DNA from 3 places in the Anaerocolumna sp. AGMB13020 genome. Region 2 is predicted to be linked to each of the others. Evidence: a T-box and tRNA genes for the amino acid it is inferred to sense, from the RefSeq annotation. Region 2 holds a T-box; the other regions hold tRNA genes.
The links. A T-box is a leader RNA that pairs with one kind of tRNA and senses whether it is charged. The one in region 2 lies ahead of leuS (leucine--tRNA ligase), so its partner is inferred to be a tRNA-Leu.
Positions count from the first base shown of each region.

Region 1: it encodes a tRNA-Leu, which carries the amino acid that the T-box ahead of leuS (leucine--tRNA ligase) is inferred to sense. The anticodon was not compared.
Region 3: it encodes a tRNA-Leu, which carries the amino acid that the T-box ahead of leuS (leucine--tRNA ligase) is inferred to sense. The anticodon was not compared.

Region 1 covers NZ_CP136910.1:3,749,083-3,757,455, forward strand. The annotation lists gene R2R35_RS15545 (DUF6273 domain-containing protein) at 1-747, shown strand, start outside; gene R2R35_RS15550 (LysR family transcriptional regulator) at 1,143-2,042, shown strand; gene motA (flagellar motor stator protein MotA) at 2,183-2,968, shown strand; gene R2R35_RS15560 (flagellar motor protein MotB) at 2,982-3,809, shown strand; gene R2R35_RS15565 (AraC family transcriptional regulator) at 4,285-5,190, shown strand; tRNA gene R2R35_RS15570 (tRNA-Leu) at 5,365-5,449, opposite strand; gene R2R35_RS15575 (SPFH domain-containing protein) at 5,660-6,676, shown strand; gene R2R35_RS15580 (Arc family DNA-binding protein) at 6,796-6,984, shown strand; gene R2R35_RS15585 (glycoside hydrolase family 5 protein) at 7,309-8,373, shown strand, end outside.
Region 2 covers NZ_CP136910.1:248,519-256,891, reverse strand. The annotation lists gene R2R35_RS01110 (metallophosphoesterase) at 217-1,569, shown strand; T-box leader at 1,616-1,940, shown strand; gene leuS (leucine--tRNA ligase) at 2,006-4,444, shown strand; gene R2R35_RS01100 (hypothetical protein) at 4,632-4,955, shown strand; gene R2R35_RS01095 (N-acetylmuramoyl-L-alanine amidase) at 5,229-5,945, shown strand; gene R2R35_RS01090 (AraC family transcriptional regulator) at 6,456-8,373, shown strand, end outside.
Region 3 covers NZ_CP136910.1:3,732,792-3,741,164, forward strand. The annotation lists gene R2R35_RS15475 (hypothetical protein) at 1-179, shown strand, start outside; gene R2R35_RS15480 (Acg family FMN-binding oxidoreductase) at 437-1,624, opposite strand; gene R2R35_RS15485 (TetR/AcrR family transcriptional regulator) at 1,710-2,369, opposite strand; tRNA gene R2R35_RS15490 (tRNA-Leu) at 2,667-2,751, shown strand; gene R2R35_RS15495 (GNAT family N-acetyltransferase) at 3,043-3,504, shown strand; gene R2R35_RS15500 (acyltransferase domain-containing protein) at 3,782-4,594, shown strand; gene R2R35_RS15505 (HD domain-containing protein) at 4,765-6,687, shown strand; gene R2R35_RS15510 (helix-turn-helix domain-containing protein) at 6,815-7,594, opposite strand; gene R2R35_RS15515 (hypothetical protein) at 8,018-8,373, shown strand, end outside.

The DNA of each region.
Region 1 (8,373 bases), 2.3 Mb from region 2:
CTTCTTCCTTTCAGCAGATATTATGCGGCAAATACTCTTATGCTTTTGAGAGCTTATCCGGCGGCAGCGAAGGTATATGATAAATTAGGCGATTATAAGGACAGCGAAGCAAAATGGAAGAAAAGTCAATATATGATTGGACAGAAACTGTATAAGGAAGAGGATTACAAAGGTGCAGCCAAAGCATTTTCTTCCGCAGATAATTATAAGGACAGTGAAGAGATGGAAGTATCCATGATCAAGCGGATACTGCGAAATGGGGAACCCGGTAATACCGTTATGATAGGTGGTTATAACTGGATTCTCTTGAATAAAGCAGAAGATAAGGCCTTGCTTATAAAGAAAGTTGCACTGGAAAAAAGAGCATACAATACAGAAGATGTTTCGATAACCTGGGAAAATTCCTCACTTCGCCAGTTCCTGAATGAGGAATTTCTGCTTCAGACCTTTTCAGAGAGTGAAAGGGATAATATACTTCAAAATAATATAGAAAACAGCAAATCGATGTATGGAACTGACGGAGGAAACAATACCCTGGATTCTATCTTTCTGCTAAGTGCCACGGAAGCTAAGGAGTATCAGGCTTTTCTAAAAGGCTTTAAAAATAGCAGCTGGCTGCGTTCCCCTGGCTATTCACAAAACAGCGCGGCGTTTATGACAGAGAAAGGGACAGTAATGGACTATGGTTATCTGGTATCTTCAGAAGAGTTCACTGTACATCCTGTGCTTTGGTTTAATATAAAATAGGAATTGTAATAAGATTATGAGATAAATAAACAATGAGAGGGACAAACAATGGGTGACAGCTTTTCTAAAAAATTTAGAGAAAAGCTATCACCTTTATGTTATAAAACGATATATTTATACAAGAATAATTTTGGGTAAAGTTATATTGAATGATATATTGAAACGTACATATCGCCAGATAGTTCTAAATTCAGCTAATCCGATATAAAGCAATGAAGTAAGAAGATTAATATCGAACCTAACTCACCAGAACCGAGGAAAATAATATAGGAATTGTAGCGGAATAGGCAGAGAGTGTATTTATTTCGTTATGTCAATGTGTTATCATTGATATGACAGGAACGTTAATTTTGCAATACAATGTCCGCAGAACCATTAACGGAGGAAGAACATTAATGAATTTAATAAAACTGGAATATTTTATTGCAGTCGCAAAAGATAAAAGCTTTACAAAAGCAGCGCAGAAATGCCATGTAGCCCAACCTGCAATCAGCCAGCAGATAAAATCGCTGGAACAGGATCTGGGGTTTGAGTTGATTGACAGGAGTACAAAGCAGTTCAGGCTTACGGAGGCAGGACAGGCACTCTATAAAGATGGTATCAAACTTCTCAATGAATTCACATATACTGTAGATAAATGCCGTGATATCTCACATAATTTTTCAGGAACCTTAAGAATTGGAGTTACCGGTTGGGATGAGACTTCCTATTTAATAGAACTAGTAGAAAAATTAAATAAAAAGTACCCCAATATAAGTGTTATTTTTAAAAGAGTTAAGGTAAGTGCAATTACTGCCGATTTATTAAATAGGGAGTATGACTGTACCCTGACAATACCGTATGAATTTATAGATCATAATGAAATCGGATATTTGAATTTTGCACAATGCAAGGCATATGCTCTGGTTCATAAAAGCAATCCGCTTTCCGGGAAAGAAATCCTTACAGGAGAAGAAATATCCTCACAGAACTGTATCGTATTAAATTTTATTGGTATGGAGAAAAGTAAGGAGCATTTGCTTGCTTTTTTTAATGAAATTGGGATCATGCCAGCTAAAATTACGAATGTAGAGGATAAGGATATCATGAACATCTATGTGGGAATGAACCAGGGAATTGCTTTAGTGCCGGAATGCTGTGAAATTAACAGCCTGGAGGTAGTCAAAATACCTATAGAAGGGCAGCTTCAATATATCGATATGAGTGTGGTATATAATAGATTTAATGAAAATCCCTGTTTAAAATATTTCTTGGAGGTGGCTGACAATGTATGGGACAACAACATAAGTAATTAATATGAGGGTATAAGAAATTTATATTAGACAGGTATCTGATACGAGATTTAGAATACATGATGAGGCTCTTTAACAATTTTCGACAAAAAAAGAATCTCAGCACATAAGAATGTTAATAAACGGAAGGTGGGCCAAGCCTAATGGAAATAACGACAATTTTAGGTATAATAATAGGATTTATAGCCGTAATAGGAGCGATGATATTTAAACATATCAACTTCGCAGTTTTATTAAATCCTGCAGCGTTCTTCGTAATTATCGTTGGTACAGTTGCTACAATATTGAATTCCTTTCCGGGGAGCAACCTTAAAAGTTTAGGAGCACTGTTTAAAATTCTCTTCACGAAGAAAAAGGGAATGACGGAAGTAGAAATCATCAAATTAATTGTAGAATTGTCCAATGTAGCTAGAAAAGAGGGACTTTTGGCCCTGGAAGGTAAAATAAGTGAGATAGAAGATCCTTTTATCAAAAAGGGTCTTAGACTGGTCATAGATGGTATGGATCAGGAATTGATCGTTGATATCCTTGATTCCGAAATAACGGCCATGGAAGCCAGACATGAGTTAAATGCAAGTATTTTCTCTTCGGCAGGTATGTATGCGCCGACCTTGGGAGTTTTAGGTGCTGTATTTGGTCTGATTGCGGCCATGTCACATATTAATGATACAGATGCAATGGCAGAAGCCATATCCGCTGCTTTTATCGCTACGATTCTTGGTATCTTTACTGGATATGTATTATGGAACCCATTTGCAAAGAAATTGAGAGTAAAGAGCCAGCAAGAAGCTTTACTCAAGAATATGGCTATTGAAGGAATCTTATCCTTACAAAAGGGTGAGTCTCCCATGATGGTACAGGAAAAATTATTATCTGTACTTCCATATAGTAAGCAGGAGAAAATTCTTGAGGAGTTAAATCTGGAATAAGGAGGCGGGCTATATGGCTAGGAAGAAAAAACATAAACACCACGGGGAAGAAGAAGGCGGAGAAGCCTGGCTCCTTCCGTATTCAGATCTGATGACGCTGTTATTGGCTGTTTTTATTGTTTTATTTGCTGTTAGTAAGATTAACCAGTCCAAAGCGGATGCATTGGCAGAAGCCTTTCAAGGTATGATGACCCAGGAACAGTCTGCCATTCCTTATAAAGGAGATTCTGTTATAAAGCCAATTGTCAACCCTGACGGAACAACCCAGGGAGGAGAATCCGGTCAGGAAAACACCGGAGTCTCAAGAGAAGAGCTGGAACAGTATCTTGGGGAAGATGAATTGGATAATATGGAAGAATTAAAAGATAATCTGGATCATGATTTTGAAGAGGCGGAGATGGAAGATTCCATATCAACCAGTATAGATCAGCGTGGTCTTGTTATTACGCTTAACAATGCTATTCTTTTTGATTCCGGCAGTGCAGAAATAAAACCTCAATATCAGGAATCCCTGATTAAGATAGGAAATTTAATCAATAAGGTGAATAATCATATACGTGTTGAGGGGCATACGGACAGCCGTCCTATTGTAACCAGCGTATATCCCTCAAACTGGGAATTATCAACAGCCAGAGCATCAAGAGTAGTACGTTTGTTTGTTTCCGAATGCGGTATATCGACTAAAAAAATAGTAGCAGTAGGATATGGTGAAAACAAACCTGTTGCCGATAACGATACAGAAGCAGGCAGGAAAAAGAACAGGCGTATTGATATTATTATTTTGGGTGAGAGATATAATCAGTTGGAAGAACAGTATCCGGTTGGGAACATAAATAATTAAGAGTTGAATCCTATACTTAAATTTACGAAGGACAGTTTTGTGGAAAGTATTTCGCAAAACTGTCCTTTAAATTAGTGAAAAGCAAGAGTGCATTCACATCATCTTTCAGGTAGGGAGATACCATTAGCATTGGTAATGTTATATTTTGTAGAAGTTCCCATACGTTCCATCATTAAACGTTTATTTACATGCAGATTTTTAGTTATAATGTTGGATCTCGTATCATCTTCAAAACGATACCTAATATTTTAGAAAGGCTTATAAAGAGATGGAATCAAAATTGACGTTTTATAATCTAAGGATAGTTAAGTATATCAATATATGGTTGGTAATCTAACTTCAATATAGTATAATGAATTCACTATAAATCAAAGGTGTAGCAGAATATTTCTATTATACTGAATGAAACTGTGCATAAAAAGTTGCCATTAAGAAATTCGATAATGTTATACTTTAATTGAAAGGAGGGGATTATATGGAATGGTTAACGAAAATGAATGAGGCTCTTAACTATATTGAAAATAATCTAACGGAGGATATTGATTTTTCGATAGTAGCCCAAAAAGCTTGTTGTTCATCATATAATTTTCAAAGAATGTTCTCTTTTATTACTGATGTGCCATTAGCCGAATATATACGAAGAAGACGCTTAACACAAGCGGCATTAGAATTACAAAATTCTAATGCTAAAGTAATAGATGTAGCTTTGAAATATGGGTATGACTCTCCGGTTTCTTTTTCCAGAGCTTTTACCAATATCCATGGCATTACACCTAGTGAAGCTAAACAATCAGGCGTCGAATTGAAAGCTTATTCCAAAATCTCCTTCCAAATTTCAATTAAAGGAGAGAAAGAAATGAATTACAGAATTGAAACGAAAGAAGCTTTTGATGTTTTTGGAATCGAAACAGTTGTATCTTTATCAGGAGAAGATGGTTTTGTAGGCCCAGCTGAATTATGGCAGCAATCACATCAAAATGGTGATTACGAAAGTTTATTTAATGCATCAGGGGATTTACCAAAATTTATTTCACCGGATTTATGTAAGATCCATGGTGTTGAAAATTACCGAAAAACAGAAGGGAATACTTTCCCATATATGTTATGTGCCTTTGTTTCGGAAAGTTCTAAAACAGATAGTTATATAATTCAACATATACCCTCACAGACATATGCTATATTTCCATCTGAAAAATTTAAGTGGGATGAAGATTTCAATGGAGTTTTGAGAAATCTTCAAAAAAGATTCTACTCAGAATGGCTACCTACTGCCAACTATGAAAGAGTTGCTGGAGCAAATTTTGAGATATATGGTGGGGATATGGAATATGGTTACATTGAATTATGGTTTCCTGTTAAGCAAATTAACGTTACGAAATGAGCAAAACACGATGCAATTTTTATAATGAAGAAGTATCCTTTTGTGTTCGCCAAGCTACTGATAGAAAGAATATGTGATATATATTACTTATCTTTTCCTCGTTGCATTCTATGTACAAAAAATCAAGGGTTCCGGAGTTTTGATAAACTCCGGAACCCTTGATTTTTTCATTAATGCAGTTGAGGGGACTTGAACCCCTACCCACGTTAAGCGGACTAGAACCTGAATCTAGCGCGTATGCCAATTCCGCCACAACTGCAAAGCCAACGTATTTATTTTACTACTTTTTGTCCAAAAGTCAAGCAAAAAATACTTCTTTTTTGAAAAAATTAAAATTATTTAAAAAACCCAGATAATATAGTGAATTTCTTTCATAAATTTTCCGTTCTATATATTGACAGAAATACATTATGATGCTATTATGATATCATATTGATATCACATTAATATTTCAAATGGAGGAACTCGTATGGATAATGAAGCTGGTTTCAAATTAAACAACATTGAAGAGAAAGAAATAAAACCTTTAGGTGGAGGACTTATACTCCTTCTTGTACTCATAGGTTTTGGCGTTTCGGTTTGGGCTATCGTTGCCGGAGCCATTTCACTTAGCAAAGATGATAACGTAATAGGTGCAGTCCTGTTAACCGGGGGCATTTTATTGGTAGTAGTACTGTCTATTATGTTAAATGGATTCCACATACTCAATCCGAATGAAGCACTGGTATTAACACTGTTTGGTAAATACTATGGTACGATTAAAAAAGAAGGCTTCTATTATACCAACCCCTTTGCAGGAGCAATTAACCCTGCGAAATCTGCAACAGCCAGTGCAGCAGTACCTGCGGCCTATGGTGCTGCAACGACTGCTGTAGCGGCACAGCAGACCGCTGGAAAGAAGATATCTACAAAGACATTAACCTTTAGTAACGAAAGACAAAAAGTAAATGATGTACTTGGTAATCCTATTATCATTGGTGCTGTTGTAATCTGGAGAGTTGCTGACCCTACAAAAGCAGTATTTAACGTTGATAACTATAATACCTTTTTAGCAATTCAATGTGATTCTACAATTCGTAATGTAGCAAGATTATATCCTTACGATACCATGGAAAATGATGCGGATGAGAAGACCCTTAGAGGCAGCAGCCAGGAAATCGCGGATAGTATGAGGGTTGAATTACAGCAGAGAGTCAGTGAAGCAGGTCTTGAAATCAAAGAAGTAAGAATTACCCACCTTTCCTATTCAGAAGAAATTGCTGCTGCCATGCTCCAGAGACAGCAGGCTGTTGCAGTTATTGCTGCAAGGCAGAAAATTGTTGAAGGTGCAGTCAGTATGGTAAAGATGGCAATCGATCAGTTGGGACAGGAAGAAATTGTTATACTGGATGATGAGAGAAAAGCTGCTATGGTAAGTAATCTGCTGGTAGTGCTTTGCGGTAACAAAGATGCACAGCCAATAGTAAACAGCGGCTCCATTTACTAATTCTTTAGAAAGGTATCAGAATGGGAGATATAAATGAGAATAACATAAGTAGGTTGGTGGGAGATAATGTAACACACAAAGAAGAGGAGCTTAAGAAGAGGCTTGAAAAAATAAAAGAAATGGAACAGGAAGTACTCCAGAAGGAAAAGGTTCTCAAGGACAAGGAAAAATCTAAAAAACAGATTTTACTAAGATTATCACCCTCGCTGTGGAATGAGCTGGCTGCCTGGGCAGAAGATGATTACCGTTCAATAAACGGCCAGATTGAATATCTTCTCGCAGAGTGTGTACGAAAACGAAAAGGCTGATATATAGAATAGATAAACTGCTGTCTTTAAAAAAGGACAGCAGTTTTTTCTATTGCAGCGAAGAAACACAAAATTTCGAAACACAGGGTATTATTTTAGCAGAAGCATAAAACCACATTAATAAAACTCTTTCATAGATATGGATGGTCCGAAAACGAAAATTGTGCAAATTACATAAAAAGAACATCTGAAATGTTGATATAAGGTACTTTGTGTGATAAAATAAATAAAAACGTTTTCAATAAGTTTATAAAGCCTAATAAAATAATATCAAATAGTAAAATAACGAAGTAAGTAAATCAGCAGAAAGATTGGAGGATTACAATGAGGAAAAATGAAGTGAAGGGATTTTTGGATACAGAGGGTACAAGAATAATAAATGAAGAGAGAGAGACGGTGATATTAAAAGGCTGGGGGCTGGGTAATTGGCTGCTTTGTGAAGGCTATATGTGGAAAGCCAGATCAAATGAGCGCTTTGACAGGCCAAGGAGAATAGAAGCTGTAATAACAGAACTTACTGGTTCGGAATACGCAGAATCCTTCTGGAAACGTTTCAGAGATAATTACATAACCGAAGCAGATATCAGCTATATGAAAGAACTGGGATACAATTCAGTTCGAATACCAATAAATTCCAGACTTTTTTTAAAAGAAGATATTGGACTCAGATGGGTGGAGGAGGGTTTTGAGCTTCTGGACAGAGTGATAAACTGGTGTGAAAAATATGAACTCTATGCCTTTATCGATCTTCACGGCGCGCCGGGAGGACAAACCGGTGCTAATATTGATGACAGTCTTGATGATATGCCAAGGCTTCTTCTGGATGATGATTGTTTTGAAAAGGGGATTCAGTTATGGAAACGCCTGGCCGAAAGATATGCTGACAGATGGATTGTGGGTGGTTATGATCTGCTAAATGAGCCCCTCCGACCAAAGAGAACAGAGAGGGATACGGAGCTGGAGTATCTGGTACCAAGATTATGCGAATTTTATGAAAAAGCAATCGAGGAAATCAGAAAAGTGGATCAAAAGCATATAATCAGTATCGAAGGACACCACTGGGCAACATCGACGGAGGTGTTCTGCAAAAAATACGATCCCAAAATGATTATCCATTTCCATCGGTATGCTTGTATGCCGGATATAGCTTGCTATAGAGATTTTATACAGCTATCCAAAAGGTGGGAGGCACCGCTCTGGCTGGGTGAGACCGGTGAAAATACCATTGAATGGTTTACTGCCATGTATCCTTTAGCAGAGGAGCTTGGAATAGGATATAATATTTGGCCTTGGAAGAAAATGGAGTGTAGCAATTCTCCTTGCTCCGTGGTGATGCCAAAGGACTGGGAGCTTTTGCTTGCTTATACAGAAGGCGGAAAACACCCGGGA
Region 2 (8,373 bases):
CGTCATGAACACTTTAAATGTCCGGTTTGCTATCATGAATTCAAGCCATCTTTATCGAAAATGCTTTTGTCGCAGAATGCCGTAAATGGTAAGATCATAAAATGTCCCAATTGCAAAAAGGTTAAATATATGGAGCCTCAAAAAGACTTTAAGGGTAAAATATTCTAATTACCAGTGGCTCCATTTCATAATAAATATATCAAAGGAGCAAGTAATATGTCTTTTCATCCGAAGAAACTGCTGCTGTCATCATTCCTACTAGTATTTATAGTATTATCTCTTATGGGTACTGCCTGTAGCAGTAACAGGCCAGACCCAATCGTATCAGGTACAGAGCTTTCTATGTTTATAACAACTGATATTCATTACATAGCCGATTCGGTACATGATAACGGCAGTGCCTTTCAGAAATACTGGAAGACTGGAGATGGAAGACAATTAAATTACATAGACGAAATAGTAAGTGCCTTTGGAAGTAAGGTAGAAAAAGAAAAACCAGATATACTTATCGTAAGCGGGGATTTGACTACCAACGGTGAGAAGGAAAGCCATTTGGCACTAGCAAAGAAATTTAAGGAAATAGAAGAAGCTTCCGGTACAAGTATCTACGTTATACCTGGAAACCATGATATCTCAAACCCCTGGGCCAGAGGTTTTAAAGAGGATAAGAAATTCAAGGTACCTTCTGTGGATTCCTCGGAGTTCAAAGACATCTACAAAGATTTCGGTTTTAGTGAGGCAATTTCAAGAGATAATTATTCCCTTAGTTATCTCGCCGCCCCTTCGGAAGATGTATGGCTGCTGATGCTGGATACCTGTGAGTATTATCTCAATGATAAAACCAACACTCCCGTTACCAACGGTGAGCTGGGTGAAAATACCTTAAAGTGGATAGAAAAGTGCAGCAAACTGGCAAAAGAGAAGAATGCTCGTATTGTTACGGTGATGCATCATAATCTATATAATCATAGCTCCAGAATTCACTACGGGTTTACACTTGATAATCACATAAATGTTGAGAATACCTTTCGAGATAATGGACTCAATCTGGTATTCAGCGGACATTTGCATATTCAGGATATTAAATACAAAGGGGAGGAAGAGAATAGAATATATGATATTGCTTCCAGTTCTATGGTAATGTATCCTTTTCAATATGGTGTTTTAGATTATTCACCGGAAAGCGGTTTTGATTACAAAACAGACAGAGTTGATATTGAGAATTGGGCAAGGGAAAATGGAAAAACAGATGAAAATCTCCTTAATTTTGCAACCTATTCAGAAGATTTCTTTACCAATGCTTCGTTTGCGAAAGCCTATAATGTCGTAGCTGAGACTGGCTTGTATTCAGTAATTGAAGCAGGATATATGGCGGAAACTATGAAATTGTTAAATCTGAATTATTTCAGGGGAACCACCGGACTCATAAAGGAGCAGATTGAGAATTCCAGTGGTTATAAATTATGGATTGCTGCCGATCAGGTAGAAGCACTGGAAGCCATGAGAGCATATATTCTTAGTATGATTCCTCACAATGATATCGATAATAATAAACTGCAGATTAAATAGTGCTTGACCTTTCTGAGAAGCAGTGTTATGATAGGTCAATAAAAAAGCAAATACGTTGAGAAGGATTATTAACCATAGTATAATTACCAGAGACTTGTTGGTGGGTGTGAAACAAGAATTAGAGCATGGTGAACTCACCTTGGAGTAGCTGACTGAACTATTTAGTAGGTTGAGCCGGAAGCCCACCGTTAGAGGGGATAGATATAGAGCTTTATTGGTATCGATATGTAAGAGTGGTATAGCAGATAACTTCTGTCTCTTTATGAGATAGAAGTTTTTTTATTTCTTAAACCAATAAACTTGTATCAAATTGAGTGCATGCAGCTGCATGAATTAGAGTGGTACCGCGAAAGTCTCCCTTCGTCTCTGAAATGAGAAAGGGGGACTTTGTTCATTTATAGTTTTATCTATAAATGCGGATAGAAAGGAGCTAATAATGGGTATCACTTACTCAAAGAAAACAGATGCAAAATGGCAGAATAACTGGGAAAGTACGGGGTTATATAAATTTTACCCTGAATCTAAAAAGCAAAAGTTGTATTTACTGGAAATGTTCTCATATCCATCAGGAGCAAAGCTTCATCTAGGTCATTGGTGGAACTTCGGTCTTTCTGATATTTGGGGAAGAATGAAACGAATGCAGGGTTATAACGTCTTTCATCCCATGGGTTTTGATGCTTTTGGCCTGCCGGCAGAAAATTATGCCCTTCAGACGGGAGTTCACCCAAAGATTTCTACGGAAACCAACATTGTGACCATGGAAAAGCAATTAAGAACAATTGGTGCTACCTATGATTGGGATTATGAAATTAAAACCTGTGAACCAGAGTATTATAAATGGACTCAATGGATCTTTTTACAGCTTTATAAGAGAGGTCTTGCATATCGTAAAGAAGCACCGGTAAATTGGTGCCCTGACTGTAATACGGTACTGGCGAATGAACAGGTTATTAACGGCTCCTGTGAACGATGCAGCTCCAAGGTAGAGCAAAAGGAACTGACACAATGGTTCTTTAAAATAACAGATTACGCAGAGGAACTTTTAGAGGGATTGAATACTCTTAATTGGCCTGCAAAAACCAAGGCTATTCAAAGAAACTGGATTGGTAGAAGCTGCGGAACGGATGTAAAATTTTCAATTGAAGGTTTTGACACTATGATCGAGGTGTACACAACCCGTGTAGAAACATTGATGGGAGTAACCTATCTGGTGCTTGCCCCGGAACATCCCCTTGTGAATATAATAACTACCCCGCAGCAAAAAACGGCTGTAGAGGAATATCAACAAAGAACAGCATTTCTAACGGAAATAGACAGAACCTCCTTAACAAAAGAAAAAACAGGTGAATTTACCGGAGCATTTTGTATTCATCCGATTTCAGGAGAGAAACTACCGGTGTGGATCAGTGACTATGTTCTGGGGTCCTACGGAACAGGGGCTGTTATGGCTGTTCCGGCCCATGATGAAAGGGATTATGGCTTTGCCATTAAATATCAGCTGCCTGTTTTAGAAGTGATAAAGAGTATGGATGAGACTTATACTACATTGCTGCCCTTTACGGATAAAGGGGTTCTTATTAACAGTGGAGTCTATAACGGTCTGGGCTCTGAAGCAGCGAAAGCTGTAATTGCAGAGAAACTTATTGCAATAAACAAAGGAAGTAATAAGATAAATTACCGATTACGTGACTGGCTGGTATCAAGGCAACGGTACTGGGGAGCACCTATACCCATTATATACTGTGAAAAATGCGGTATAGTACCGGTTCCTGAAAATGAACTTCCCGTTGAATTGCCTTTTGATGTTGATTTTGTACCCGGCGGCAAATCCCCCCTGGCACGTCATGAAGAATTTATGCATACCACCTGTCCTTGTTGTAAGGGTCCTGGTGTCCGTGAAACCGATACACTTGACACCTTTGTTTGTTCTTCCTGGTATTACTTAAGATATATTGACCCCCATAATGTTCAGCACCCCTGGGATATGAGAAAAATGAAGCAGCTCATGTCAGTGGATAAATATATAGGTGGAATAGAACATGCAGCCATGCATTTACTGTATGCCAGATTTATATATAAGGCACTGAGAGATCTGGGCTATACACAAGGAGATGAACCTTTTCTGAACCTGGTGCATCAGGGAATCATTCTGGGCAGTGATGGTCAGAAAATGAGTAAATCAAAAGGAAATACGATATCTCCGGATGAATATATAGAACAGTACGGTGCAGATGTATTTCGCACGTATCTGGCTTTTGGATTCTCTTACCTGGAAGGCGGTCCCTGGAGTGATTCAGGAATAAAAGCAGTTAAAAGTTTCTTTGATAAAATGAATCGGATATTTGAACGTTATCTGGAAACAGCCAATTCGGACAAAGGGGAGTCTGAGCCAGCCCTTGATACAATTCGCCACAGAACAATCAAAGCTGTAACAGAGGATGTGGAGAAATTTCAATTTAACACAGCCATAGCCCGTTTAATGGAGTTTCGAAACGCCATAGCAGAATATCAAATGAAAGATGGCCGCAATACGGTCTTTGAACTTGATATACTGAGGGATTATGTAAGATTGTTAGCCCCTTTTGCACCTCATTATTCAGAGGAAATCTGGGAGATGCTTGGTAATGAAACCTCCATCTTTGATAGCAGCTGGCCAAAATATAAAGAGGATAAATTGACTAGCAATACAGTTGAAATTGTGATTCAGATTAATAGTAAGAACAGATGCAGAATACAGATTGAAACAGATGTCACAGAAGAGAAAATGAAAAATATAGCGCTAAAAAGAGAAGAGATAGTAAAGGAAATCTACAATAAGACTATCCTTAAGACAATCTATATCAAAGGAAAATTAATCAACTTTGTTGTGAGATAATGGATAACTGGTGATGACAAACATTTATGAGAGACAGAACGGAAAGCAAAAAAAGAATAGCGTAATGTAAGGATGCGCTATTCTTTTTACAATTACAGAAATCTAGATTTTCTTCCTCTACATAAAAACTCCACATAGGATTATTATACTATTCCCAAAAGAATAAATGAAAACAGGAGTATTTACTATGGGAATAATAAAAAATAAGAGCCATGAAAAGAATTATGAGGGGAAGTCTGCACATCACTCACCGGGTAAACACATGCTTCATATGGTATTGTGCTGTGGGTTACCCATACTCATCCTTTCAATGTTACCTTATATCGCCAGAATCAGTCCTGCTGCCTCACGAATATTAGGATATGTAGCTCCCTTTATTTGTCCGGTAATGATGGGATTAATGATATTTATGATGTTTCGAGGTAACAAACACAGTTGCTGTGAGGAATCAAATGATTCAAATAAGGAAGCGTCTGGTCAAATAAGCGGTAAAGAACACGTAGCAGACTAGCCGCACGATAAAAGAAAAAGAATTAACCAATAAGGGATTCAGACAGTTTTCTATGTTCTGAGTCCTTTTTTATTTGAACAGAAATATTTCTGTAAATATAGCATCGTCAGATTTATACAAGGAGCCTTCTCTCCAGGTTACATCATTTTCTGTACATAAAATAAGAGCTGTCTAAGACCAAAAATCCAATCATAAGAGTAAGCTGAGTAATTAACTGACTTATATCAAAAACACTGTCATAAGATTATATATAATAATGATAGGTGTGTTGATATGAAAAAGAAATTCATCACCATTTTAGCAATATGTTTATCCTTAGTGATATTAACCCTTTTCTATAATAATGGAGTTTACCTGGTTCAAAGATTATTGGATAAATCAGAAACAGTAACGATTGTGCTTGATCCTGGACATGGTGGTTTTGACCCTGGAAAAGTTGGTGTTAATAAGGCCTTAGAGAAGGATATAAACTTAAGTATCTCATTAAAGCTCAAATCGCTTTTAGAGGCTAAAGGAATAAAGGTTATAATGACCAGAGAAGAGGACAAGGGGCTTTACAACAAAAATGATTCGGATAAAAAACGGTCCGATATGAGAAAACGTGTGAACATAATAAATTCTAACAATGCTCTTCTGGCTGTCAGTATCCATCAAAACAGTTTCTCGCAGGAGGCAATAAAAGGTTTGCAGGTATTTTATTACCAGGGTTCCCAAAAGGGGCAGCTGCTGGCAGAAACAATTCAGGATTATGCTAAGAACACCTTAAAAGACGGCAATCACAGAGTTGCCAAAGCAAACAGTTCCTATTACATGCTTAGAAATACAAAATGTCCTTTGGTCATAGTAGAATGTGGTTTTCTCTCTAACCGAAAAGAAGCAGCTTTATTGCTGGAGGAGGACTATCAGGAAAAGGTTGCTTATGGAATCCTGTTAGGACTGCTTGCTTATATTCAGCAGAATACCAGTGATGATAAAGTGGCTGGAGACTAACAAACAACAACTGCAAGAAATGGCATAATAAAATTAAATTTTCAGGTATTCTGCTTTTGAGAAGATTGTGTACTGGTTATGCTCTATTATGTACTTTGGTTTATAGGTGATACATAATAATAAAATAATTCCTCTAGAGATATGTAAGTACTTTCAGTTTTATTTGTCACTTTCATAAACAGGCAAATATGGCTTACTACCAGAGAATAAATAAATAGTTTTCACTCTGTATTCAAAAACAGGGCTTTTGGTATTACCCCCCTATGTATTTCACAAGTATTTCTAATATTTTATCATCCTCAAATAATGTAAGCAAACACTGGTTAACAGTAATGTGTTATTGGTAATCTCACATGAATTTGGTAAAAAAAACGAAAACAGATGAAAAAGCATTGACTAATTTGTTGATAATTAGTAAGATAATAATGTAAGTATTTACATATATATTACAACTTTTATTTATTTGTGATAAAATTCTAGACAAACATCTATCTGTGAGGGGGGATTACAATGGATGAACAAAGAGGGAATTCACGTAAGCGTATATTTAAAGAGAAGTATAATGACCGTTTTCTGCTTCGTCTGGTCTGTTCTTATAGCTTTCTTCTTGTCATTATCCTGATACTGGGTCTAATTATGTACTATTATAGTATTAACAACGTTAAGAAGGATTTACTGAAGGAAAATCAGGTGAACCTTGAGAAGGCTGTTAACGATGTGGACAACAGCTTTAAGATCATGTCTTCCATCAATTCTCAAATATCCAATAATGTAGAAATCGTCAAATTAATGCACAACAATACAACAGACCACAATTATTATCTTCAAGCCTGGGATGCAAAAAAAAGCCTGCAAAATCTATTATCCATACAGAATATGACTTTCTTTGAGGATGTTTTTCTTTATTTCTATGAGACAGATTATGTATTATCCGCCAATGAATTCGAAAAAAGTATCCTGTACTATCAATATAATAAAAGATATAAGAAGGAGTTTTATCAGGAATACCTGGCCGTGCTGACAGATATGTCAGCTTATGGAAAGCCGCAGAGTCTAAAGCGATATACGGATGTAAGAGATGACTTTCTGTTATATACGTACCCTATGTCCATTTATAGGAATTATACAAAGGCGCCGGTTACCATATGTTACCGTATCAATAAAAATTACTTTAAAGATCTATTTGCAGGAATTAATACATATGATACTGGTTTCTTAAGTATTACCGATAGCAGTGGCAGTGAGATATTCCGCTTAGCAACCTCAGCTTCCGCTGAAACGGCTATTCTTGAAACCTCCAAGCTATTAAAAGAAAATAAAAATACCGGCTATGTTACATTAAACCATGAAAAAATGCTCATAACCAGAGTTTCATCCAATAACAATCTGTGGAGCTATTATCTTGTGCAGCCCTCTACCATGGTTTTCCACAACCTGGCTTTTATTCAGCGGATCTACTGGGTTGCAATTATTTTGGTGCTTGTAATCGGTTTAATTCTGTTAGTACTCTTAAGTTGGAAGAATCTTAAGCCAATAAAGCAGTTAGAGTCAAGACTTATGAATTCTTTCTCAGGTGAAGAAGGCACAGTGAAGGTAAAAGAAAGGGATGTTATCTATTCCATTGATCATTATGTTAATTTGCTGATTGATAAAAAGATTACTTTGCAGGAGACCCTGGAACATCAAAGACCTATTATATTCTCGGCATATCTTTCGAGATTAATGAAAGGTCTTTCCGATACGCCTATAGAAACGGAGCAGATTGCCAAGGTATTAAATCTCAATAATGAAAACAGTAATTATCTGGTGTTATATCTGGGGGTTTATCTGAATGAACTGGAATTCTATATTGATGATTTTACGCAAAACAAAAACAGCTTCCAGGAGCTTATAAAAGAGGTACTGGAGAGGAACTTTGAGGACAGGGTATTGTTATATGAAGCTGATTTTCAGTCCTATGCGGTACTTATCCAGATGAATTCCGAGGCAGAGGGAGCAGGAAATAAATGTGCTGACACAGCTTTTTATGACAGGGCAAGGCTACAATTTCACAAAGCGTATCGTGAACTTAAAGATGCCTTTTCTCTTGTAATATATGGCGGTATCAGTGAGACTTTTACCAATCTCTATCAGACCTGGCAGGCATCACAACATGCCATGGAGGCATTAAGATACGCCGGTCCAGAGCATATTCTGCAGTTATATCATGAAATCAATAAGGATATGGATCAATACAGTTATACCATTGAAATGGAAAGTCAGCTTCTGCAATTTATTACAAACGGTAAAGAAAATCAGATGCTTAGCCTGCTTAAAAATATTTATCTGGAGAATTTTGTGGAACGTTCTTTATCCATTACCATGAGCAAATGGCTGCTTTCAGATATTAGAAATACATTGCTTAAGATACGTTTTATGCTGCCCAACA
Region 3 (8,373 bases), 2.3 Mb from region 2:
CCTTCATCCTTCGTTCTTTCCTTCCGTATTATACGAAAGTATCTGTGGTTGTTAAGAAGGAGCAGGCAGTTCTGAAAGACCTGGAAAATAACAGGACATTGCCTGGAGAACCGGTAGAGGGTGGAACGAGGTTTACGCTTTCCTTATCACCTGGTGTTAATAATGTAATGAAGTATTGATATAAATTCAAGTTATCTCTTGGGATACTCAGTTTTTACAGGTGCTTAAGCTGCTTGTTGTAATTACAGTACCCGATTTTTTTAGATTCAAAAGAAGCAATTAACAGCTGTGATAACGAAACAGGTTATTTGCTAACGAGTTATGAACAGGGATGATTAGTAGAAAGGGATAAGGAGGCGCTAATCACAAATCACATATTTACTAAGAGACAAGGAAAAGGTCTGGCATCTGCAAATGAGACACCAGACCTTTAAACTTATTTTAGAAGCAGGCTGCTAACATCTTGCCGCATACTTAAAGGAGCGGATTGCTTTGGGTATCCTACTCTGAGAAGCATCTGAATAGTATCGCCGTTACCGTATTGCGAATGTATTTTTTCATAGACGGAGATCATTTCCGTATATTCTTCCAGTGCCTGGCTCAGAGGCTGCATGGCAAGCCCAAGATTATGTGCCTTCAGTATACAGGAACTATAGAGCATGCCGGCTTCTACCTGACTTATTCTGCTGTTGTCTTTGGTTGTAAGGAGTAGATATGACGGTGTATTCTCTATGGAAGTACGGGTAGAGTTCATGAAATTATCTGTCTGAGCTTTTCCACTATTCATGGAGGGGAAGAGTGTTACTGCGGCTTGCAGGAAATGTTTCATAATACCTTTGGAGCCTTGCCCTTCAACAGAGAAACCATATCTGTATTTATTCTTTTGGTATTCATTCGCTCGAAAGATTTCCTCTGTTTCCTTCATGACTCTCTTGGTATTTCCCTCGATTACAGCCGCATCCATAGCAATTTGTCCGATGGACTGAACCTGGTCAGGGGCCTGATAAAGGTAAGCGCTTATACCTGAATACTCCTGCGTATCTGTTAAGAGACTTACGGCAGCTGCAGACGGGAGAGTTGGCGAGTATATGCCCCGATTGGTATCGGGGAGAAAGATACCGTCATACAAAGGGGTATTCTTAGGAGCAGCTTTACCCAAGGTTATTGAGGCTACCGGATAGGTGTCCATACTTGCAGAAAGATTATTTTCATCATAAACTCCTTCTGGAAAAAGTGTGATAGTAACCGGGGTTCCGAGCTTTTCACCAGCAATCTTTAAGTACTCCAGAAAGCTTCCTTGTGTAATCATCATTTGTCTGGCATGAGGGTCTACTTCGGGAGTGGTTTTAGAGCTGTCAGCATACAGATAAAATACAGAGGAATTTTCTTTATCCAGTTTTATTTTCCAGGGCTGCATGTTATGGCTGTTAGCAGCCAATAATCCGTGGGCGGTCAGCTTAAGCCTGGGGTCTTCAAAGCGGTTCTGATAAGATTTCTTCCAGGGGTCCAGGTATGCAGTGTGCAGAAAGCAGCCACTGATAGCAAATACAGCTATCAGAACCGAAAGTAAAAATACAATAAGGGCTAATAAAATTACTGGAAAGGTCATACGTCCTTTCTTCATACTAACTCCGATCCATGTACTTCGGTACATATAAAAGAATGGTTGGCATTGTGGAAAATAATTCAAATCATAGCTTGAAGAAGAATCATTTTCGGGTCAAAGAGTCAAGAATCAAGGTAAAGGAATCCTGAAGCAATTCCTCTCCGGTAGTGCTGTAATAATTGCTGAGGTAATTATTTTTTTTGTTTGCAGTATTAAAAATACCCAGAGTACAGGACCACAATATTAATGCAATTTTTTCGGCAGGAATATCATTTCGAATGACGCCCTGACGGACACCTGCTTTTACATGCCTGATCAGAAACCTTATCGCGTCCTCTCCCAGCTCATAACATTCCTCCTTTGCCTGTGGTGCTTCCCCAGATAGTCTGGTGATAAAATCCTCTTCCCTGGTCTGGTATTCCATGATAGCGCGAAAATGATGCGGATAAGATAGGCTGAATTTGTGGAAGAGTAGAAAGAGCGTCTTTATACCCTCCAGGGGTGTCTGGTTACTCTTGGTTGCTCCTTCCGATTCCAGCAACTCGAGGAATAAACGATACCCTCTGGCCATTATCTCGTATTGAAGCTGGTCTTTGCTGTTAAAATACATATATAGCGTGCGTTTGCTGAATTGAGCTTCTTTTGCTACATCATCCATGGTTGTCGCATTGTACCCTTTTGCAAAGAATACGTTTTCGGCAGCGGAGATAATATCCTCACGCCGAAGTACTTTTTCTTTTGCTTTTCTTTCTAAGCTTCCCATTATGATATCTCCTTTGCATGATAGTGCAATAAAGTAAACTAATAGTATACCTAATTGTAATAGAAGAGAATGAGTTTGTCAATTATGAAAATAAGCTTTATCCCTGAGAGAAAGCAGAATTATGATGGAATATGGATAATTAAGTATTTGTGTGGTAATTAACTACAAAACAACGCTTGTTATATGAAAAAAAGTAAAAATATATTGCAAAAAGATGTTGCATTATCAAAATAAGTTTGTTATAATATAATTCGTTCGCTGGTGAAATAAGAGTGAACACTCTACGTTTATAGTTGTGCAGTCGTGGCGGAATTGGCATACGCGCTAGACTAAGGATCTAGTGAGCATTGCGCTCGTACGGGTTCAAGTCCCGTCGACTGCAGTATTTTGCGAGGAAAGCATTCGCATGGAAAAGGAATCAAACTTTCGGGTTTGGTTCCTTTTTTGTTGAGTCGATAGAAGATTTTTATTTTGATATTTTAAACTGAACCACTACCAGCTAAAATTGCTTAAAGTTGTCTGATATCTAAAGGCGAGGGTCTTAACCTCATAATAAAACAATAAATTAATATAGATGAGTTAAAAAAACATCTGGAAATTATTCTCGATAACTATATAATATAAATACAGCATATGAAATAAACTTAAATCTTAATTTATAGGGAGGAACATTATGCGTATAGATTTTGAATTGGCAAATGAAAACGATACTAATAAAATTATCAATGTTCAAAATCAGAGCTTTTATGAAGATTATGTCAAGTATGGAGAATGTCCAGCGTATAATGAATCTGAACAGGCTATGTTTAATCAAATTCAAAATGCAAGCGTTTATAAAATACTTAAGGACAAAGAAATAATAGGAGACATTGTTATTAGAAAAAGAGAGAACAACAACTTTTATCTTAGGGTTATAAGTGTTATTCCACAATATCAGAACTTGGGAGTTGGGCAAATGGCTATAAAGTTTATTGAAAATGAATTTCCAGAAGCCTCCGAGTGGGAATTAATAACTCCATTTAAAAGTTATAGAAATCATCATTTCTATGAGAAAATGGGCTATGTGAAGGTAGAAGAGTATAGGCATTCAGCTATTTTGACAATGTATAGATATAAGAAAAAGGTGTTAAGTTAAAACAGGTATACTTTAAAAGTCTTGAATATCAAAGGCTTTATTATTTCGTCCTGTATAATGAATTAAACCAATCTAGACATCTTTTATTTTCTTTGGTATAGGCTACACTGCTCCTTAAATTTTTTATAGAAATTCTTGTCTTCATGAATTTTTTCTTTTGTTATCTCCAACATCTCATCTGTTATAAAAAATACCACAAGGATCGTACAAAGAAGGTAAGATATGTTATAATATAAATATCTAAAAAAGACAAACTGGAAGGTATGGTGGTAAAGGCATGACCGTGTTGGAATTAACCGGAGTATTAGAGATTCCGGAGGAAGTAAGCGTAGAATTATCGAATTATGCGAACAATAGAAATTGTGAAGTTCCCAATTCTGTTATAAATAAAATACTGCAACGCAAGGAATGGGATGAGGGAATAAAGGAATTGCAGGAGCTTCTGGGTGAGGATTCTGATGGAATAAAAATACTATGGGAATTGTTAAATATTATTGCTAACTATTCATACCAGGAATATAGGAAGAGAGGAATAGCAGAAGATATTTTTACTGCAACAATGAAATTTTGTACGAGATTTTTAAAGGAACATTATCGAACCTTTCATACCTATAAATTTGTTTGGGCTTGGTGGTTTCCGAGACAGATTTCATTGAACGAATTTCGTATTGGTGCACTGGAATATGAGTTTGTGAATGGTGAGAACAAGGAGATTGCTGTTCACATTCCATCAGATGCTAATCTGCAAAAAGAATCTGTGACACAGTCGTTAAAGGATTTTTTTCAATTCAGAAAAGCCTATTTTTCTGAATGGGAGAATATGAAACTCACCTGCGATTCATGGATGCTGATGCCGGAATTAAAGGAGTTATTGGGGGAGTATTCAAATATAGTTGGGTTTCAGAACCTGTTTGAGATTGATACGATGGATTATGATGCAACCTGGTATATGGGGTGGATTTTTCCAGGGTATGAGAACGTGAATGAATCATTACCGGAGCGTACATCTCTTCAGCGCAGAATGAAAAAACATTTAATGGACGGAAAGCGATTTGGTATTGCGAAAGGTCATTTAAAAAATATTGAATAAGTCACCTATAAATTGAAAACATAGTTATAGGAAGGTAAATATCAGATATTGAATCAGAAATCAATGAAGGAAGTCAATCACCAAAGAGTGATTGGCTTTCTTGGCTTAAATCAGTGGATTTATCAAGGGAGATACTTTATAATAAATAAAAAAACAGTAGGAGGTTTGACTTGAAAAAAGGAATTTATTTGAACGATTCCATCCATGGAATGATTGCATTGACAGAATATGAAAGAAGAATCGTCTCAACTATTGGTTTTAACCGGCTTCATGACGTGTATCAAAATTCAACGGTATATCTTACCTTTCCAACCAATCGAACCAAACGTTTTGAACATTCTGTTGGAACTATGAAGCTTTGCTCTGACATGTTTTTTCAATCGTTATTAAATACATCGGATACAATGCTAAGAGAATTTTTTGATATCTTTGACAAAGAATATAAGGGAATTCTAGACAAAGTAGGACAACAGAAGGAGCTCTGTGCTGAGAAATTGGGCGGCAGACTTCCAAAGGAGATGCCGCGGATTGAATTGGATAAATTAAGGCATTCTCTCGTACCCAACAACATTCCGGAGCAGAATAAATTTACGCATCTTGTACTTATCCAATCCATCCGTGCAGCAGCGTTGCTGCATGATATAGGGCATCCTCCTTTTAGTCATATCGTGGAATATGCGTTGAAAGATGTTTACCTGGAATACAAGGGTAAAGCAGTCAACGACAAAGAGAATGCAAAAGAATTTGTTGAAATTATGTCCAAATACTTTGAGGGTAATAAGAAATTACACGAACAGATGGGTGATGAGATCAGCGAAGGCATATTGAGCAAGATTATTGCACCGGTTTCAGAAACTGCTGGAAAATATGAGGAGAATCTATATGAACTGCTTGTGTTAGAAAGTGTAAAAAGGATCTTTGGTGAAGAAGGAGCCTTCCGGTATATTCATAGGATTCTTGATTCCAGTTTGGACGGAGACCGTTTGGATTATGCAACGAGAGATGTAATCAATTCGGGAAAGGACTCTGGAAAAATAGAGTATAGCAGAATCATTAATGATATGCAGATGATTGTGGAGAAAGGTGAGATATTTTTCTGTGTTCCCTTAAAAGCGGTAAGTTCTGTAGAGGATTTTGTAAAACGCAGATATAACAGCTATAAAGATATTGTTTATCATCATAGAGTCATTCAATCGGATTATATTCTGGAAGGAATCGTGAAAGATCTTGTGACGAAATATCTGGAAGAAACAGCTTTGGAAAAACGTCGTGATAATGAAGTATTGATACCATTTGATATCTCAGGACTTTGGTTTCCTCTGGGAGATAAGAAATCAGCCATTAAGGCAAATGCACTTTCTCAATGGAATGACTCCTGGCTAACGACTGTATTGAGGCAGATTTATTATACGGAATATTATCATAAGGCAATTGAAGAAGGCAGCAGGGAATTTGTGTTAGCACAACGTCTGGCCGAGTTGCTGCGAAATAGCAAACGGTATCATTCGTTAATTAAGAGAAGTGAGAATTTTAAGATTATCGATGATGCTGTAAAGCTGGAGATAATGAAGCGGAAAGACGAGCTGGAAGAGTTCCTTGGGAAAGAAAAAGAGTTCTCTCGTATGGACAGATTTACGGAGTGTATTTGTCAAATGTTAGACGATACAAGGAAAAATTCTTCGGGTTTCGTTTTATCTTATATTTCGAGATATAAAAAGGATATGAAAATTGAAAGCTTTGAGCAGATAGTAAGTGGAATCGTGAAGGAGGAGACCAACGCCATCGTAACGAATCTTAAGACTTATGATACGGTAACACTATTTAAACGTATTTCCATTGGATTAGATTCGCCAATTTATTTCTATAATCACAAAGAGAAGATTTGTACTTTGAAAGATATCAGCGGGATTGCGGATATTTTACAACTCGATTCAGACTATCTGCCGGTCTTTTATATCTACATTTTAGCCAAAGATGACGAAGGGATATTAAAGGAAAAAAGAGAAGAATTGCTGGGGGCAGTTGGTAAACGAATCGGAGTTGAGATTGTAGAAAGAATTCTTCGGCAGAATGCAATGGAAACTAATCAATAATTGAATGGACCGGATAAAGTTATAAATTCCGTCAGCTTCCAACAAGATGAGCAATAAAAAACACAAAAAAAGAATCAGATTACAAAGGCTATATGCATAAAATCTGATTCTTTTTTTATGAGCTTATTTAATAATAGCAATGCTTGCTGACCTCCTTGGGAGTCCAGCCGGATTTACTCCTGAATTCTTTGTTCATGTGAGATTGATTGCAGTATCCGCTGTTTTGGGCGACTTCAAGAATGCTTTCTTTTTTTAGTCTGTGGGCAGCTCGGTAGAAGCGGCGTATAGACTGGTACTCTTTTAAAGAAAGACCGAGTACAGACAGGAAATCCCGCTGCAGCTGCCTGTAGGATATGGTAAGCTCTGCTGCAATTGCAGAGAAATCACGTTCATTATCGATTTCTTTGGTTGCAAAGGATACGCGCAGCATGGTATTGTTCAAGTAATGGTTCTGCTTTGCTAACGTATGTAAGATAAAGTTTTCTATATTAGGAATCCAGTGCTTTACAGGATGAGGAAAGAGTATCTGACCTAATCGGTAAAAAGGATTTTTAGAGTCCAGTAATATAGCATTCCTGCATATAGCCGGCTTTAAGCCCGTAATAGAATAAAATAATGTAAAATCCAAGTCTATGATAAACATTGCAATATTATAAGCTTTTAAGTAATTTGGCTGTATATTCAGGCCAAAAGCTACAACATCACCTGCTTTTACTTTGAGATTACCATAATGACCGTAACCCTCTATAACAAAAGCAATATGAACAGCAGTATCGGCAGGTGCTGTGATAAAACCGTCATTCAGTTTCCAGTATGAGTAAAGTTTAAGGCCTTTGTCCTGCAAGGCTGATTTTTTTAGTAGCAATGGTTTTTTCATTCCATTCGCCGGTATAAGTGCCGCAGTCATAGATAAACTCCTTTGCTGCCTGAGTAAATATATTATTCCTATAAGAATGAATGATAACTTATTTCTCGCGGATATTCAACAATTTTCGTGAGAAAAAGTATTTATGTAACTAATCTTAACAAAGGGAGTAGATATGTCGTAAATATATTATTTTGCAAAAAAGCGACATTCGCTGATTTCTGGTCATAAAAAAATTTTTTGCTGGAAAAATGGTGAAAAATAGCGGATAACGTGATATTATGTTTCAACATGGTATGACAATAAATTAACAATTTATTGACACTATTTGTGAATTTAAATACTATATAATAGTGCAGGTTAGTAGCCAGCTGGAAATTAAGTCAGATCATACTTGCATAAAGCTGGGCTCTGGCTTATCTTCTGGTAGTTGTTTCAAATGCGTATAATTTGAAAGGGAGTAGAATGAAGACTAAAAAATTGATAAATGTATTCAAGTATGTTTTCTTATTGGCAGTAATTCTGGTGGGTATTACTGTCAATGTCAATTATGCTAAGGCAGCAGATGGTCAGATTAAAGCTGTCACAATTAAAACGGGAAAAGAAGACGTAACAAAAAATGCTTATACCGGTAAATTATTAGCGGAGGGCGATGATGGTTATGTCAGGGGTTCAGTAGTTAAAGTCACAACAGACTGTTCTGGTTTGTTACGTTTTCATTACCAGGGGAACAATTCAGACATAGTTTCCATAAGTGTGTATACAGATGAAGCGCTTACAGACTGCATTGGTTATGCAAGTGTTGATGCTTCCTCCGATGT